One region of the Paenibacillus sp. FSL H8-0315 genome, then DNA from elsewhere that is predicted to be linked to it. Evidence: a T-box and tRNA genes for the amino acid it is inferred to sense, from the RefSeq annotation. Region 1 holds a T-box; the other holds one or more tRNA genes.
What was found. The T-box of region 1 lies ahead of metG (methionine--tRNA ligase). A T-box ahead of a tRNA ligase gene usually reads a tRNA of that ligase, here a tRNA-Met.
Positions count from the first base shown of each region.

Region 2: it has a tRNA-Met gene. The T-box ahead of metG (methionine--tRNA ligase) is inferred to sense a tRNA for this amino acid. The anticodon was not compared.

Region 1 is NZ_JBBOTA010000001.1:1,363,823-1,372,656, reverse strand. Features, by position in the region: gene MHB56_RS06010 (ABC transporter substrate-binding protein) at 1-483, opposite strand, end outside; gene MHB56_RS06005 (response regulator) at 502-1,746, opposite strand; gene MHB56_RS06000 (sensor histidine kinase) at 1,759-3,528, opposite strand; gene MHB56_RS05995 (copper amine oxidase N-terminal domain-containing protein) at 3,875-6,109, shown strand; gene MHB56_RS05990 (Fur family transcriptional regulator) at 6,329-6,790, shown strand; gene yidD (membrane protein insertion efficiency factor YidD) at 6,793-7,056, shown strand; T-box leader at 7,097-7,357, shown strand; gene metG (methionine--tRNA ligase) at 7,405-8,834, shown strand, end outside.
Region 2 is NZ_JBBOTA010000001.1:1,628,590-1,637,423, reverse strand. Features, by position in the region: gene carB (carbamoyl-phosphate synthase large subunit) at 1-1,172, shown strand, start outside; gene pyrF (orotidine-5'-phosphate decarboxylase) at 1,284-2,030, shown strand; gene pyrE (orotate phosphoribosyltransferase) at 2,027-2,665, shown strand; gene MHB56_RS07090 (ABC transporter substrate-binding protein) at 3,839-5,326, shown strand; gene MHB56_RS07085 (hypothetical protein) at 5,439-5,603, shown strand; tRNA gene MHB56_RS07080 (tRNA-Met) at 5,686-5,762, shown strand; tRNA gene MHB56_RS07075 (tRNA-Ile) at 5,807-5,880, shown strand; gene MHB56_RS07070 (sialidase family protein) at 6,320-7,537, opposite strand; gene MHB56_RS07065 (hypothetical protein) at 7,571-7,936, opposite strand; gene MHB56_RS07060 (hypothetical protein) at 8,345-8,834, shown strand, end outside.

The DNA.
Region 1 (8,834 bases):
TAATGCGAATATATCCGTTCGATATAACATGGCATAGGGTCCAATTTCCGTTGGTAATCCGAAAATAAAATCATTACCCAGCACCTCCTGCCACTTCCAATTCAGAAATTGGTCCTTCAGATTGTCAGCTTCAAAGGTTTTTAGATTATAAAAATAATCAGGAAATTGTTTGAAGCGATCTAAATAGCTAATATCAATGGCAGCCACATCCGGCGAACTATATCCAGCTGCGAACGAGGTCTGTAGCTTGGCTGGAAGCTGCGTGGAGGTGGAGGTCTGAATATGAATCTCTAGCTCGGGATGCTGGGATTGATATTGGTCAATGAGCGACTCAAGACCTGATCCAGCAGTGAGCCAGATGTTCAGCTGTATCGGGTCTTGTAAAGCGGTATCTTCCTTGGAAGGGGAGAGCTGACAACCACTTGTATTAAGTAACAAGCCAAATGTTAATAGGACAGTAATCAACTTACCATTTACATTCAAGAGAAACACACCTCTGCTTTATTTGTTGTGCTTCTGAAATTCCTGAGGAGTCATCCCCATATATTTCTTGAAAATGAGACTGAAATATGCAGGATCCTTAAAGCCTACTAATTCGCTAACCTCATATACCTTGAGAGTAACATTCTCTAATAATTCAGTAGCTTTTTGAATACGAAGTTTGGTAAGAAAGCTAGAGAAAGGCTCCCCTACATCATCTTTAAACAATCGGCCGAGATAGGTAGGATTCATATACAGTTCGTCTGCGATCATCTTGAGGGAGAGATTTTCTTGGAGCCGGGAATTCATAACCTCAATCATCATAGAGATTACCCTGCGCGTTGCCTTTACTTGTAGTTGTTCAGTGAGCTGTGGAGAAGCCGAATGCATGGAGAGGTCTCTGAAAAAGATAACGGATGGCGTACTCTCTTTTTTGACCTGCTGACAAGCTTCCAGACTCTCATGATAGGCGGTTGCGAGCGCCCCCAATTGATAGTGAGGGTTGGAGACCCCTGCACAAAATGGCGATTTCAGAATGCCTGATAGCTTATGCAGCAGCTCTTGTGTCAATACCTCATCAACGCCGTTAGGCTGCTCAAGAGGATAGAATAATAGCATGATGGCTTCCTGCTCCTCTTGAATGCCAACAACGTTGGCGTACAGCGCAAAACATTCTTCTAATATATTTATAACTGCTGCATACATGGCTTGTTCCGACCAGTTCTGAGGCATGCCCACTCCAAGATGGTTTACGGTTACGACTACAAAGGAATGAAAAGGAGGAATAAGTTGTTCTTCAAAATAGGGCAACGGGATGCCGTAAAGAAGATCAGATAAGCGTTTCTCCCGAAGGTTTTTTTCTCTTAGCTGCGTTAATTGCCTCTGCTGTTTCTTCAATTGAAGACGTTCATATACGCCTGTTGCGACTTCAAGAATATGTTCTACTGAATTTGGTTTAACCAAATATTCCTTTACACCATAACGGATGGCTTGACTGGCATAGGTGAAGTCCTGATAACCTGTGAGCAGCACGGTTTCAGTGTCTGGATAACATTCATGGATATGCTTAGCGAGTTCCAGCCCATCCATGCCGGGCATTCGGATATCGGATATCACCAGATCAACCATATGCTCTTTTAACAATTGCACAGCCTCTAAACCGTTCTCTGCCGAGCCAATAATGCTAAAGTTGTGATTCGCACTTCCCAGCATTTCTGACAGAGAACGGCGAACAAAACTTTCATCGTCCACGATTAACACATTCATCGTTGTGCCCCCTTAACTTTGATCATACTGTAATGGAACAGTGACCTTCACAAATAAGCCACCAAGCTCGCTTGTTGATAGCTGTAGACCAAATTCCTGTCCGTAGATTAGCTCTATGCGATGATTTAGATTAGATAGTCCAATTCCGGTATGAAGCAGCTTCTCCGGATTAACCTCACCGCCGACTAATGCGTCTGCCATACTTTCCTCGCTCATGCCGTCCCCGTTGTCTTCTACAGTTAACACCAGAGAGGTTCCTTCACTATAGGCGCGTATGCGAATTAGCCATACTTTCCGAAGTGTGGGTTCAAGTCCATGAGTAATGGCATTTTCGACAAGTGGCTGAAGGGTTAATTTCATAAGCTGGCCATTCATAACCTCAGGATTTACAAAAAGATCAATCTGCAATTTGTCCTCGTAGCGCAGCTTCTGGAGAAAAATGAATCGTTCTAATTGCTTTAAATCCTCCTCAACTGTAACGAATTCGGATCCGCGGTCAATACTATAGCGGAGCAGATCACTTAGAGCGAGTACCATTTGGGACTCTTCCTGCATGCGCTTGTTGGCGAGCGACCAATAGATTGTATTCAAAGTGTTATAAAGAAAATGCGGGCGGAATTGCGCTTTGAGTGCTACGATCTGAGCTTGCTTTTCACTAATTTGTTTGCTGGATAGGTCAGCTATAGTATGATCCAGGTTTTGGAGCATCGAATTATAGCTTGAATAAAGGATAGCCATTTCTTTGTTCATGGTTGTTTTTACAAAAGGTAAAGTAGTTCCCCGTTCGACATTGCTCAGCTTGGTTGCCAGATTACGAAGGGGCTTGGATAGGGTCCAAGAGAAAAAGAAAGTGAATAGTAGGGCAGCACCCATCCCCAGCAGGCCAATTAAAATAATATTCCGGCGAATCGTATTTAAATCTTTAACAGCGTCTTTAGAATCAATGTAAGCAAAAACGCTCCACTCGCTATAGTCGGAATAGGCATAGGATACGAACAGATTGCGTGAGTTTATTTTTTGTGGAACGATTCTGGCTTTATGATTGCTGAATTGTTTTAGAAGCCCGTCGTTCATATAGAGTCCAATTTCTTTTGGATCTGTGGAATAGACAATGGTATTAAATGAATCAACAACTTGGATTTTCTCGTTTTTGCCGAGGTGAAATTGGCTGATAGCGTTATGGATAACCTCGACAGGGAGGACAAGAAACAGGGTTCCTAACCGGTTTAGATCATTCCAATCATTAATTTGTCTGGCTCCCATCACCACAGGGATATTACCGTTCTGCCATACATCTACACCGAACCAGACCATTCGGCCTTTATTCTGTGCTATAGCCGGAAACCAATAAGCATCGCGGATTTCCTTTTCGCTGTCCCAGATGACCTTTAAGGAACTGCTGTTGGTATACACCTGATCATCGGACAGACCGAGCAGCTTGAACTGGATGTCAGAGTTTATGGAACGTGTCTGTTGATCTATGTAACGAGTAATTTCCATGGCGTCTGTACGAGGTGAACGTGACAACGCTAAGTCACCCAAGGTTTCTTGAATCAAGGGACTGAACATGATCGTAGAAGAAAGCTTATCGTTATCCTGAAGAATTGCGTCCATTTTACCTTGAAGTTGCTTGACGGATTCCAGGATATATTGGTTGGAGCGGTTTAGAACAGCTTGAGAGGAAGAGCGGTAGGACAAAAAAATGGTGAATCCTACGATGGTGAAGATGATTAGAGAGAAGCCCATGATTAATTGAACGAGGATGGAGATTTTTTTGGACATGTTATCCCTCGCATGTAAAAGATATTCTTCCATACATTGTAACAAAAGCAAATGAAAGCGAATATAGTCAGACGAAAAATAAACATATTTATAGAAAAAATCTCATTTTTTTCAGGGGAAACAGCGTGGTTGTCCAACAATATTTAATACAGCGTTAATCTTTCTTTACTTAATAATGAAACTTTTTATGGTGGCATGCGTCTAATACTATGTTTGTTATGACGATCGTGGCAAAAGCTTTTTGCCGCCCTACCGTGGGTGGCAGCATTTTGCGGGGAATATAAGAGGAGTATGAAAAAGACAGAGACCTACTTATATTTACAAATAGGAGCAGAGGAGTTATATCATGGATTTGAAAAAGTTAACGTTAGTTGCTGTTTTGGCCGTATCTCAGGCCGCCGCGGCAGTGCCGGCTTTTGCTGAAGCTGTCAATAATACCCCAAGTAATACTACTGTAGTTGGGACAGTTGTTTCAGCTGCGCCGGAGGTAATGCCAGAATCTACTGATCCATTGCCGCCATTGCCGACGGAGACGCCAGGAGGAGTAGTGTCACCGACACCAACACCTACTCCAATTCCTGCAGAGACAGTTGATCCTACGGCTACTGTTGAACCTACAGCAACAATTGCACCTACTGCAACACCGCTTCCGACTGCAACACCTGGAGTTACTACAGAACCTACAACAACAGATGGTGCTCGTGCTGCGGCTAACAGTCAGCTTATTCTTATGATGAACAGCAACAAAATGTATCAGAACGGCCAGGAATATTTAGCTAATCAGCCTATGGCAGTGAAAAACGGCGTATCCTACGTTTCGATCCGGGCTATGGTAGAACGTGTAGGCGTGAAATACGTTTATGATTATAAAACGAAAGAAACCATTGTTACCAAGGGAAGCGACGTTATGCGCTTTAAGACCGACAGCAAGGTCTATACAGTTAATGGTGAGAAGAAGACGATGAAAGGTCCAGCTTACCAATACAAGGGGACTTTCATGGTTCCATTGACATCCATAACTGGAGCACTGGGCATTCCATATACCGTTGATAATGTGCAAAAACGAGTAATCCTTACATTAAACAACAAACCTAAAGCTTCCTTCACAGTGCCAACTGAAATTTACGCCGGTGAACCAGTGACCTTCGTAACCTCCAGCTCCTCACCAAATGGTGTAGCTATTGTGGATGAAAGCTGGGGAGGTAACAAGCAGGATATCTATGATCAACCAGGATATTATGTAGTAACCTATTCCGTAATGGATGCGAATCAACAGTGGAGTGATCCTTACACCATGACCATCACAGTGCTTAAACCTAATACACCTCCAGTTGCTAATTTCACTACAGACAAGGATTCATACAAGATGGGTGAAATGATTACTTATACCGATCTAAGTAGCGATCCTGATGGTGATGAAATTACCGTAACTTGGACGAACAAGGCCGAGGCTTTCTTTACTCCGGGGCCAGCGACAATTGCTGTCCAAGTAAAAGATTCACATGGCGCGATCAGCACGTTTGAGAAAACCGTTAATATTTCGGATGAAATCTTGTACAGTAAAGAAGATTTCAACAGATTATTTGCATCTCCGGGCAGTGTGTTTAGCATCGATGGATCGATGGTCCCTACTTGGCAGCAAGTAGCTTATAATCTTTCTTCCGAGCCTTATAAACTAATTCGCAGCAACAGCCCAGAAACGGTGTATACAGAAGGTGTTACTTACCGTGAGACTTCTTTGGGTAAAACCCGCTTCTTGATTCACCACAAGAATAACCTGAATATTAAAGCTAAAGTGTATGTGATTGCTACGAATAACAATTTGTACCCAACGACGCTTACAACCGAATATGTGGGCTTTGCAGGCCCAAGCACATATCCTGAAGGTACTGGTAAAATGTCTGTAGAACGTTATTGGAAATCTATGCTTACAAATGAGCATTATAAAACGATTGTTCTGCAACCAGGGGAAAGTGTCTCAATTCTGACCGATCTAAACCAAATTGCTATGAAACCAAGTGAAATTGTTTCACTTCAAGCGGACTTATTTAGTGATTATCCAATCGATTATAATGTCATGTTGATTGATGCGAATAAAGATCCACTGACTACACTTCCAACACTTCCAGTTCTGGATCGAGACGGAGTGCATAATCGGGGAACTTACGAAGATTCTACTCGTATTATCACGGTTACCGATGAGGTAGGAAAAACTCCTGCAAAACTTCTGCTAGGCGATAATTCCAGTGATAAGAACCTGGCTGGCGTAGACCCAATGGCAGGTACGGAAGCATCCAATGCCGGTAATTTCGGGGTATTATACAAGATCAGATTCGAAAATGTTGCACCAAACTCATTGATTACGTTTAATCCACGTGGCGGTAACTATATGGGGCCGGTTATGGTTAATAACCAAATCGTGCATATGCCAAGCGTGGGAAGTCTCTCGAACGCTGACATGAACAGTGTGGTTTATCGTAGTGGTGAGTATGGAGGTTCTGTGGAGATTTTGTTCACAGCAGCTTCAGGCAGTAACTTGCCGGTCAATTTCCTCATCACTCCACTTCCAGCAAAGAAATAACAAATAGGAATATCCCTATAAGCTCTATTGGGGAATTATCTACAATAAAGGCCCGGCTGAATATTCCGTAAGGGAATACGGAGCCGGGCTTTTGTTTAAATATAATAATTCAGAGGTTGCGTAGGGGCGCTTCATGGTGCTTCATTGACGGGGCATTTATTTTGGGGCATTATTAAGAGAGTGAAATATAAATGAACTGATCTTATGGGAGATGAGCGTATGCTGTCGACAGAACAAATATTAGAAGTCATGTCGGGGCAAGGACTGCGAATCACCGACCAACGCAAAACGCTTGCCCAGTTATTCGGCGAGAATAAGGGATATTTGTCAGCGAAGGATGTATATGAGCATATGGGCCGTAAGTATAGCGGACTTAGCTTTGATACGGTGTACCGCAATCTTCGTGTAATGGAAGAGCTTGGTGTGCTTGAACAGATTGTCTTTGAAGACGGAGTGAAGTTCAAGGGAAGCTGCAATCATCAGGATCATCACCATCATATGATCTGCCTTCAATGCCAAAAGACCTACCCGATTAATTTCTGTCCGATGAATTTAACGGATACACCCGATCAATTCCGGGTAGTCAAGCATAAATTTGAGGTGTTCGGTTATTGCAAAGAATGTGAAGAGAACCGGGAAGAAGAATTAGTTGCAGCATCAGATAAACAAAAGGGACTTTAGAAATGGTGACCCTACGCAGAACGATTCAGGCACCTATTCGGGTGTATCGCAGGTACATTTCCCCTATTAAACCTGCAACCTGCCGCTTCTATCCAACCTGCTCTGCCTATGCCCTGGAAGCCATTGAAGTCCATGGTCCATTGAAAGGCTCATGGCTTGCAGCTAAGCGGATTGCCAGATGTCATCCCTTTCATCCTGGAGGACTTGATCCTGTGCCGCCCCTTCAAGATGAATCTGCTGAGAAGGATTCTGCCCCTGCGACTTGACATGGGGCCTTACCATTGGGTATATTCACAAGTAATAGTATGAATTCCGAAGAACGGATAAGTAAATCGTTACGTCCATTACAGAGAGCCGGAATATGCTGAAATCCGGTATGGAGCGTTAGATTGAATATGGTCCGGGAGGAACTGTGTTCGAGCGGGAACTGCAATTGTGGTTCACGTAAGATAACAGCGTGATCCAGCGTTAATGGACAGTTCCCGCGAGGGAACTGGCGAAGCCTGCGCTCTGTGAAGAGACAGGAAATTTGGGTGGTATCGCGTGAGTTATACTCTCGCCCCATTATGGGGGCGGGAGTTTTTTGTTTTTTAATAAGAAAGGATGATTACTGAATGAGTGAGAAAAAAACGTTTTACCTAACGACACCAATTTATTATCCAAGTGACAAGCTACATATCGGACATGCTTATTCAACCGTGGCAGGAGACGCAATGGCCCGTTACAAACGTCTGCGCGGCTACGAAGTGCGTTATCTAACCGGTACAGACGAACATGGACAAAAGATCGAGCGGAAGGCAGAGGAAGCAGGAAAGACCCCTCAGCAGTTCGTAGACGACATTGTTGTTGGTATTAAGGAGCTATGGCGTAAGCTGGACATTTCGAACGATGACTTCATCCGTACTACGGAAGAGCGTCATAAAAAAGTGGTACAGGATATTTTTGATCGGTTGCTGCAGCAAGGAGACATCTATAAAGGTGAATATGAAGGCTGGTATAGTATCCCAGATGAAACCTTTTACACAGAAACGCAATTAGTTGATATAGTGCGTGATGACAACGGTGTGATTACTGGTGCAAAAAGCCCAGATAGCGGCCACCCGGTTGAGCTGGTGAAGGAAGCAAGTTATTTCTTCCGGATGAGTAAATATGCGGATCGTTTGCTGCAATTTTACGAGGAGAATCCAGAGTTTATTTTGCCGGAATCCCGTAAGAACGAAATGATTAACAATTTCATCAAACCCGGACTGGAAGACCTTGCAGTTTCCCGTACAACCTTTGATTGGGGCGTAAAAGTTAAGGGCGACGAGAAGCATGTCGTGTACGTGTGGATTGATGCCTTGACTAACTATATTACTGCTCTGGGTTATGGTTCCGAGGATCGCACCTTGTATGACAAGTTCTGGCCTGCGGATGTACACATCGTTGGTAAAGAAATCGTTCGTTTCCATACCATTTACTGGCCGATCATTCTGATGGCGCTTGGTGAACCCCTTCCGAAAAAGGTATTTGCCCATGGCTGGTTGCTCATGAAAGATGGAAAAATGTCGAAATCTAAAGGTAACGTAGTTGATCCTGTGACACTGATTGATCGTTATGGCTTGGATGCATTACGTTACTACCTGCTGCGCGAAGTACCGTTTGGTTCGGATGGCACGTTCACACCGGAAAGCTTTGTAGACCGGGTTAACTATGACCTTGCCAACGACCTTGGTAACCTGTTGAACCGTACAGGGGCTATGGTTGAAAAGTATTTTGCAGGCGAGATTCCGGCATATGAAGGAAATGTAACAGCATTTGATGGTGAGCTTCAAGCTGCGGCTGAGAATACTTATTCCAAAGTAGAAGAAGCTATGGAAAAAATGGAGTTTTCCGTGGCGCTGACAGCTATCGGAATATTCATTAGCCGCACCAACAAATATATCGATGAGACACAACCTTGGGTGCTTGCCAAAGATGAAAATAGAACCGCCGAGCTGGCTTCAGTGATGAGACATCTGGTGGAAGGTCTGCGTACCGCTTCAATCCTGCTGCAGCCGTTCTT
Region 2 (8,834 bases), 260 kb from region 1:
TGGATATTGCCCAACCAAAAGGAAAGACGGTTATCAACGTAGATCAAGCAGTAGAAACTGCACAATCGCTTGGGTATCCGGTGCTGGTACGTCCTTCCTATGTACTGGGTGGACGCGCAATGGAAATTGTATATAATGATGCGGAATTGCTTAGCTACATGGTAGAAGCGGTTAAGGTAAATCCGGAGCATCCGGTATTGATTGACCGTTACATGTTAGGTAAAGAGGTTGAGGTAGACGCAATTTGTGACGGTGAGACGGTAGTTATTCCAGGGATCATGGAGCATGTTGAGCGTGCAGGCGTTCACTCCGGTGACTCCATCGCTGTATATCCTCCGCAATATCTGGATGAAGGTCTGAAAGCAAAAATTGCTGAGATCACAATCAAGATTGCTAAGGAACTGAAAACGATTGGTCTGGTCAACATCCAGTTCGTTATCTATCAGAATGAAGTGTACGTAATTGAAGTAAATCCACGTTCATCGCGTACGGTTCCATTCTTGAGTAAAGTAACTGGAATTCCAATGGCGCATCTGGCAACCAAAATCATTCTCGGCGGCAAGCTGAAAGATGACGGTTATACAGAAGGTCTATGGCCGGAAAGTGATTATGTATCGGTTAAAGTGCCGGTGTTCTCTTTTGCCAAGCTGCGTAGAGTAGAACCAACGCTCGGACCTGAAATGAAATCGACGGGTGAGGTTATGGGCCGCGATAAATTGTATGCAAAAGCTTTGTATAAAGGTCTAATCGGAGCAGGAATGAAAATTCCAGCAACCGGCGCTATCATCGTTACAGTGGCAGATAAAGATAAAGCAGAAGCTGTAGAGCTTATGAAAGGCTTCCACTCGCTGGGTTACAAGATCATTGCTACCGGAGGCACCGCTCAAGCGCTTGAAGAAGCAGGTCTCAACGTAATGAACGTAAACAAGCTGGATGAAGGTGCGCCGAACATTCTCGACTTGATTCGTGGTGGGCAAGCCAACTTCGTCTTTAATACACTGACTAAAGGGAAAACACCAGAGCGTGATGGATTCCGTATCCGTCGTGAAGCGGTTGAGAATGGTGTCGTATGTATGACATCACTCGATACAGTAACGGCACTGCTCAGAATGCTGCAGACGATCAATTTCTCGTCACAGTCCATGCCTGCTTTTGTCGGTCAATTAAACTAATCTCATAAAGATGTATAGGGCGGTTTGCGTTTACGCAGACCGTTCCGCTATGCCTAGGGGCTAATAAATGAAGAGTGTGGATTTAAGTCTGCACTGGATGGGAGAACGGTTATGGGACAGGGAGATGCGAAGTGGAATGAAATGGCGAATCGCTTGATGATCGCCTTGGATTACCCTGATGTTGCAGGGGCAAGAACCTTGATTGACAAGCTGGAAGGGATTCCTTGTTATATGAAAGTGGGAATGCAGCTCTTTTATGCAGCGGGACCGGAATTCATTAATGAACTGAAATCTCGGGGGTATTCTGTATTTGCAGATGTCAAAATGCATGATATTCCTAACACGGTAAAAGGTGGGGCAGAAAGCCTTACGAACCTCGGTGTGGATATGTTTAACGTACATGCCGCAGGAGGCTCAGCGATGATGGCTGCAGCCCGGGAAGGCGCTGCTTCAGTAGTTAATGCGAATGCTTCGCTTAAAATGCCTTTGATTATCGCAGTTACACAGCTGACCAGCACGAGCCAAGAAGTGATGAATAACGAAATTGGAATCGCAGGAGACGTAGCAGATACTGTAGTCAGATACGCTAAGCTGGCAGCCGCTGCAGGTCTGGATGGAGTAGTGGCTTCACCGCAAGAGTCTTCAGCGATCGCAGAGGCTTGTGGGCCCGCATTTTGTACAGTTACACCTGGTATCCGGCCAGCAGGTGCATCCCTAGGTGACCAGTCCCGGGTGATGACGCCGGGCAAAGCCATTCAGCAAGGCAGCCACTTTCTGGTGGTGGGCCGTCCTGTTACAACTGCGGCTGATCCACGTCAAGCAGCACTAAATATTATTGAGGAGATGACCCTAGCATGAGTACATTAAATAGAAGTGAACAAGTAGCAAGTTATCTGCTTACGATAGGAGCAGTGGCACTGCGTCCGCAGGAGCCTTTTACCTGGACCTCTGGTATTAAATCCCCGATCTATTGCGATAACCGTCTGACTATGGCTTACCCAGAGGTACGTAACTATATTGCTGATGCCTTCGCTGAGCTTATTAAAAGCCAGTATCCAGACGCAGAGGTGATCGCAGGTACAGCAACCGCAGGCATTCCTCACGCAGCTTGGGTAGCTGATAAACTTAATCTGCCAATGGCTTATATCCGCGATAAAGCTAAAGGTCACGGCAAGCAGAACCAGATCGAAGGACTGATTAAGCCGGGGCAAAAGGTAGTCGTTATCGAAGACCTGATCTCCACTGGTGGAAGCTCCATCAAAGCAGCTCAAGCTGTGCAAGAAGCAGGCGCAGAAGCGTTGGCTGTATTGGCAATCTTCAGCTACGAGCTGGACCGTGCGGTGGATGCTTTTGCCGCAGCAGAGATGCCATTACAAAGTTTGTCCAACTACAGCACATTGATTGATGTGGCTCTTACACAAGGCAAGATCGCAGCTACAGATGTGGAACTGCTGAAATCTTGGAGAAAAGATCCTTCCGCATTTGGCGTTTAAACTAAATATTTGAGTATAGATTGGACGGGCCTCTCACTTTTTGGTGGGAGGCTTTTCTTTTTAACTACATTGAGTGTAATAAAAAGGAAAGCTTAAAGCACACTCTGCTGTATAGGTGCATAAAGTACGTTGTTATTTATTGCTGAAAGATGCAATGATCCAGCCGCGGCAGGTGTAAACTCTGGCGCTCTGGAATATTATACTCTGCCCCGGTGATTCCATCGTGCTGTCGTCACACACGCCGAATAGTTGCAGTTTGTGCACTTAAACTAACCTTCCTTAGAGGATCTGGTGATATAGTTGCATTTTGTGCAATTATATCACCCAGAAATCTGCCGAAAGCTCCTAATAACGTTTTTTAACTGCACATAGTGCAATTAAAAGGAGAAGCACAACACACTCAGCTGTAATAGTTGCACAAAGTGCAATTATCCTGCCGCAGAAGGGGCTATTTGTACCGATCACAGGAAAGGTGCAGGTTAGTTAGTAGGTTAGTTAGTAGGGAAGGCGAATGCTGTACTGGTAAAAGGAAAAGTAGAGTGGAGAGTAGGGTTTTGGTGTTTGCATTCACATTTCACATCTACATTTACATTTACATTCACGTTCTGACACTTGGCTGATCTGAGTTCTGTCGCTCTGGTATATTGCGTTCTGACACTCTGGATTCTGATACTCTGCTGCTATGCGCTGTCGCTCTACACTCTGAAACTCTGCTGCTATGCGCTATCGCTCTACGCTCTGAACGCTCTGACACCCGGTGATTCCATTGCGCTGTCGTCTCAAACGCAGAATAGTTGCAGTTTCTGCACTTAAACTAACCTTCCTTAGAGGATCTGGCGATATAATTGCACTTTGTGCAATTAAATCAGCCAGAAATCCGCTGAAAGCACCTAATAACGTTTTTTAACTGCACATAGTGCAATTAAAAGGAGAAGCACAACACACTCAGCTGTAATAGTTGCACAAAGTGCAATTATCCTGCCGCAGAAAGGCATTTTAGTATCCTCAGGAAACTCCCGGAACGTTTTTTATAGAAATAATATGAAGAAATCGTAGCATAACTTTAAACAGCCTGTAACTTCCCCTCCTGAATAAAGCTATATACTGTTACTAGAATTATGGGTAATTATTCATAAGGTGGATGGATTGAGTATTTTATGGGAGGGTTCAAGAATGAATCATATAAATAATAATAGAAGGCTATGGCGGCGCTGGTTAAGCTTTGGAATATGTGCAGCACTCCTATTGCCTTTAATTTCTGAAAGCAGGCACACAGCTTGGGCGGAGGCTTCTAAGCCATCTACAGAACAGCGCGTGTTACGTATTGGCAGCCTCTGGTCTGGAGAGGACGATTCTTCTTTTCGTCAGCAGTTTACAGATATGTATGAATTGCAGCATCCTGAAATCAAACTTGAGATTATTCCAGCCATCAATATGAATGAGCTTCGTTTTGACAGCACCTATCCAGAGGTTAACCCAGATAATCTGGAGAATATCCGAGCAATTATGGGCGGTGCAGAGCCAGTTGATGTAATCGTCGGTGATAGTACATTGGTGAAGAGTTTGGTGGAACATAATCTGGTGCAACCGCTGGAGCCGCTTATCGCACGAGATCAATATGATTTAAGCAATATGGCGCCTACGATGCTAAGTGGAGTTCGTGAGCTGGGTGGAGGAAGTCTTTACGCGTTAGCGCCGACTTTTATGTCGAGTGCGTTATATTTTAACAAAGGTATTTTTGATGCTGCTGGTGTAGGTTATCCGACAGATGGAATGACTTGGGATGAAGTGTTCGCGCTGGCCGAAAAGGTGACCAAGAAATCGACAAATAAAGATAAGCGTATATATGGCTTTTCGATGAACCGTTATATGAGCGATCCTTTCTGGGATATGCAGACCTATGTCTCACCGCTGGAGCTTGCTATGTATGACAACAAGGGACATAAGATGGAGGTAAACCAAACACAGTGGAGTCAAGCTTGGACGACCTACAGCCAATTGGTGAAAAAGCAAATTACACCTGGGTTAAACGGTATGGATTTTATAGAAACAGAACGGAGTACCTATAGTCCTGTCCAAGGGGATCTCTTCCTTACCGGAAAAGCTGCAATGGTAATTGGAGAATACGATTATCTTAATGAGCTTGCAGGTGTGAGCCGCAATGCAGCAAAAATTAAAAATTATAATCCTGTCGATTGGGGTTTCGTTACCGTACCTACTTTTAAGGAGAAACCAGGAGTGGCTGTAGGTACTTGGGTAGGTAATATGATGGCTATCAACACTATGGCTGCTAATAAGGAAGATGCGTGGGATTTGATCAAATTCGTCAACAGTAATGAAGTAGCTAAAATTAAAGCCCATACCCGCGGGGAACTAACTTCCCGTAAGGATTACATTACCACGAAAGTACCTTCAGTAAATCTGGAGTCCTTCTATACGCTTAAACCATTACCAGCCAATGATCCTTTGATGAACGTCCTACAAACACAGAAGCCTGGAATTAGCCGTATTAACGATGTTGGGCGTCAACTGTTCACAGAAGTTTATCAGGGCAAGAGAACGGTCGAGAGTGCACTTAAAGCTTGGGAGAAGCAAGGGAATACGATGCTGGGTACGCTCGAAAAAGATCCCACATATTATTTTGACTCCATAGGGGATTGAGTTTTGGAATATGCAGAAGCCACCGGATTTCCGGTGGCTTATTTTGTGGAACTTGGGCATGATAAGTTCAGAGCAGCGTAAGATTAATTTGCGAAAAGGAGAAGAGGGCATCATGAATTGGATATACTTCGCGAAACTGTTCAGAACGAGATTTCAAGCAGGCTGTTTGGCAAAAAGACTGGAGCAAGATGGCTGGATTTATGGCTATCATGACCCAAGTTTTGTGGAGATTTATCGATCCCGCAAAGGAAGATATGGGGTTAGATTTTTGCCTTGAGAACTTTTACAAATTCATCCTTGACGTAGACCCATTTTGTACTGTATATTATTTATTGTCGCTGTTTGAATATTATTTCTGACGCGGGGTGGAGCAGCCCGGTAGCTCGTCGGGCTCATAACCCGAAGGTCGCAGGTTCAAATCCTGCCCCCGCAACCAATTTTATTACAACAGCAATTGTACATTCGGATATTTTTAGATCCGGGCCCTTAGCTCAGTTGGTTAGAGCGGTCGGCTCATAACCGATTGGTCGGGGGTTCGAGTCCCTCAGGGCCCACTTAGAGAAAACCCTTACGTAGTAAGGGTTTTTTGCTATCTATAGGCTCCTTGTAAGTAGAAGTGGAAGAGTTGGAAAAGCGACAAAATAGAAAATGATCACATTTTGGTCACGGCGTTATTAGATCCTCTGGTTTTATCACAGATCATCTGGAAAACGGTAAAAAGTATGTATTCTGTGGAATTGCCCTACTCTTGTAGAGGAAAGGGGACAGTCATGACATATAGACTATTAAGTAGCAAGCACCATACGCCGTAGATTTTGATTGAATTAAAAGCATGTCCAATACGCTGAAATTGATGATTTCTTTGAACAGGTTAATGCTGAATTTTGATAAGAAGCAATAGAGGATGCCGCATATTCGCTCGGCATCCTTTATTGCAAGTAGATATACTAACTTAACAGCCTTTTAATTTATCATCAGAAGTTGATTAATAGCTTATTGATTATCCCCAAACCAGATGTTCTCAGTACCGGTCCGCGTGTCTGTCCATACGCTCACTAGACGGCCTGTTTGGGGGACGATGGCATTACCGATGTAGTCCCCAATTAGGGGGATGCCGGTGACGTCAAAGGAAGTTGTTGTTATCCGAGTGTTTGTATACGTCATACCGCCATCTCTAGAGGTTGCTAGATAAACATCAAGGTTGAGGGGGTTGACTCGATTAGTGTAATAGGTAACGAATATTGCACCATCCGCAGGGGATACGGTGATGGCTGGGAAAAAGTTTTGGGAGCCCACCGGACTACCTGTAATGGATATTGGTGCCCCCCAATCCACACCAAAATTGGTGGAAGTGGCAAGAAAAATATCGGAATAACCTTCTCGAAAATCTTGCCATACAGCATAGACATTACCTCGCGTCGTCGGTGCATTAGAAATATCTGCTGCGAGGGAAGGGTATGTCAGACATCTAAATGTATATCCCGGCAATGGATCTGGTGGGACTACAACGCTGGCGACCATGGTTTCAGGAGTAAAAATGACCCCACCGTCTGAGGATGTGCGAATTTTAAGATCAGTATTACCGGGAGGCTGATTGATCCATCCTACGATAACAATCCCATTTAATGTAATTGCTATACCGGGGAATTCTTCGAATTCTTCGACCGAAGACAGCAGGGAGGGACTGGAATAGGTACTACCGTTATCTAGGGAACGATTGAAGAATATCGTATTTCCCGGTATGAATTGTGTGTTGTAATCATGCGTATAACCAGTATATACATTTCCAAAAAAGGGACTTGATCCAGCTTTGTCGGTGACAACGACCACCTGATCATCATTTACAAACTGCCCAAACCCTTGATTCACGATGACTGGAGGTCCGAATGAAGAGGCATTGTCGGCAGATGTATAGGAAACGATCGACCCGCTGAGACCGTCTGAATCGAAGGCGTGGGCTAATACTACGAAAGTGGTCGGGAAAATATAATCAATATGTGGTGCTTCGATGCCTGCAAATCCTGTCGGTAACGGCAATAACGTTGTTGTCCAAGTGGCACCTGCGTCAATAGATTTGTATAAACCTATATTAGGAGGGCCTAATCGAAGATCTACAGCTACGGCAACCATAACTGAAGGATTAAGCCAATTTACCGCGATGGTGGGCTCAAACTGAACGCTTGCGCTCGGCGAAATTTGAATATTAGCCATGCTAAGCTCCTTTCGTCAGAGAGTTTTCGGTACTTATGGGTTCAGCTGAGCTATGAAAGTAAGTTCGGATTGCAGCACTCTTTGATGGGGAATGACGTTTCCTGACGAATCCGTTCCGAACACCGTGATAATCGTGTCTGCCGGTGCGTTTCCAGTTACGAGAAATTGGACTTCATAAGCTGAATTGCCTGCGATATTAAAACTGAGAAACTGGCTGGTGTTAGCATTAACATTTAATGAGTTGGAGTAGACTAAACCTTTACTAACCAAGGTATTCCATACGTAAACGTGATAGACTACGTTAGATGAAAAACTAAGGTTGTCATTATCGATATTAATGAGCACGTTGGATGCTGGGGTAGTCCCTGTGTTCGTAATGATGCCTGTTGTTGTTGCCATGAGCTTCACCTCTTTATTAGTTTGCTATATATATATGAATTGAGATTCATTGTGTTTGGACAAGGGAATCAGAAAAATCGCGGAAATGAATACTGAGAGGTCTAATTAGGTGGGGAAATACAAATAAATTTTCAGAAATCTGAAGATAACTTGATTATAAGTTGAACAGCAATTGACGATTTTTACGACTTCTCTGCCACTGCTGATCTTGTAAGGCGCATGCAGGTAACTATTCGCTATCAGGAGGAGAATTTTAAGAATTTTAAATAGAAGGTCTGACATTCATTTTAAATAAATGTTATAATTATAATATCAGTGTGTAGAGATATTGGTCTTTTTTATTGGGCCAAAAATATATGTCTCATGATACGTCTGCCATCTGAAATATTATTCACGGAGATGACAAACATGCATGGAGACACAAGACTGCCCAGAAACGGAAAAGAAGGTATACTATTTTTACTCATTATTTCAATCATTTCAGTTAACACTATTGCCCCTATTATTGTGGGTTTGGAACGCGGCTTCAGTAAGGAAGTGTATATAGATACACTAAAGGTTATTCCGTTTATGTGGATGATCGTAGTTTTATCCGTAAGATTAGTTGCAGGACCGATTGTTGGAAAAGTGATGCCGAAATTCATGGGACAAACCGATGGATTTAATGCAAGGATTCTGTTGAATACTTTATTGAATGTCACAGTGTTATCTATTTTACTATCAATTATCGGCACATGGGTTGGGACGAAACAAATAAGCCTGGATCCACTTAAAAACTTCCTTCACATCTGGCCGAGAAACTTTGGAATAGCATTTTGGATTGAACTGTTGGTTGCGCAGCCGATCGCAAGATTTGCGATGAAAACATTACACGCAAGACAGGATCGTAAAACAGAAA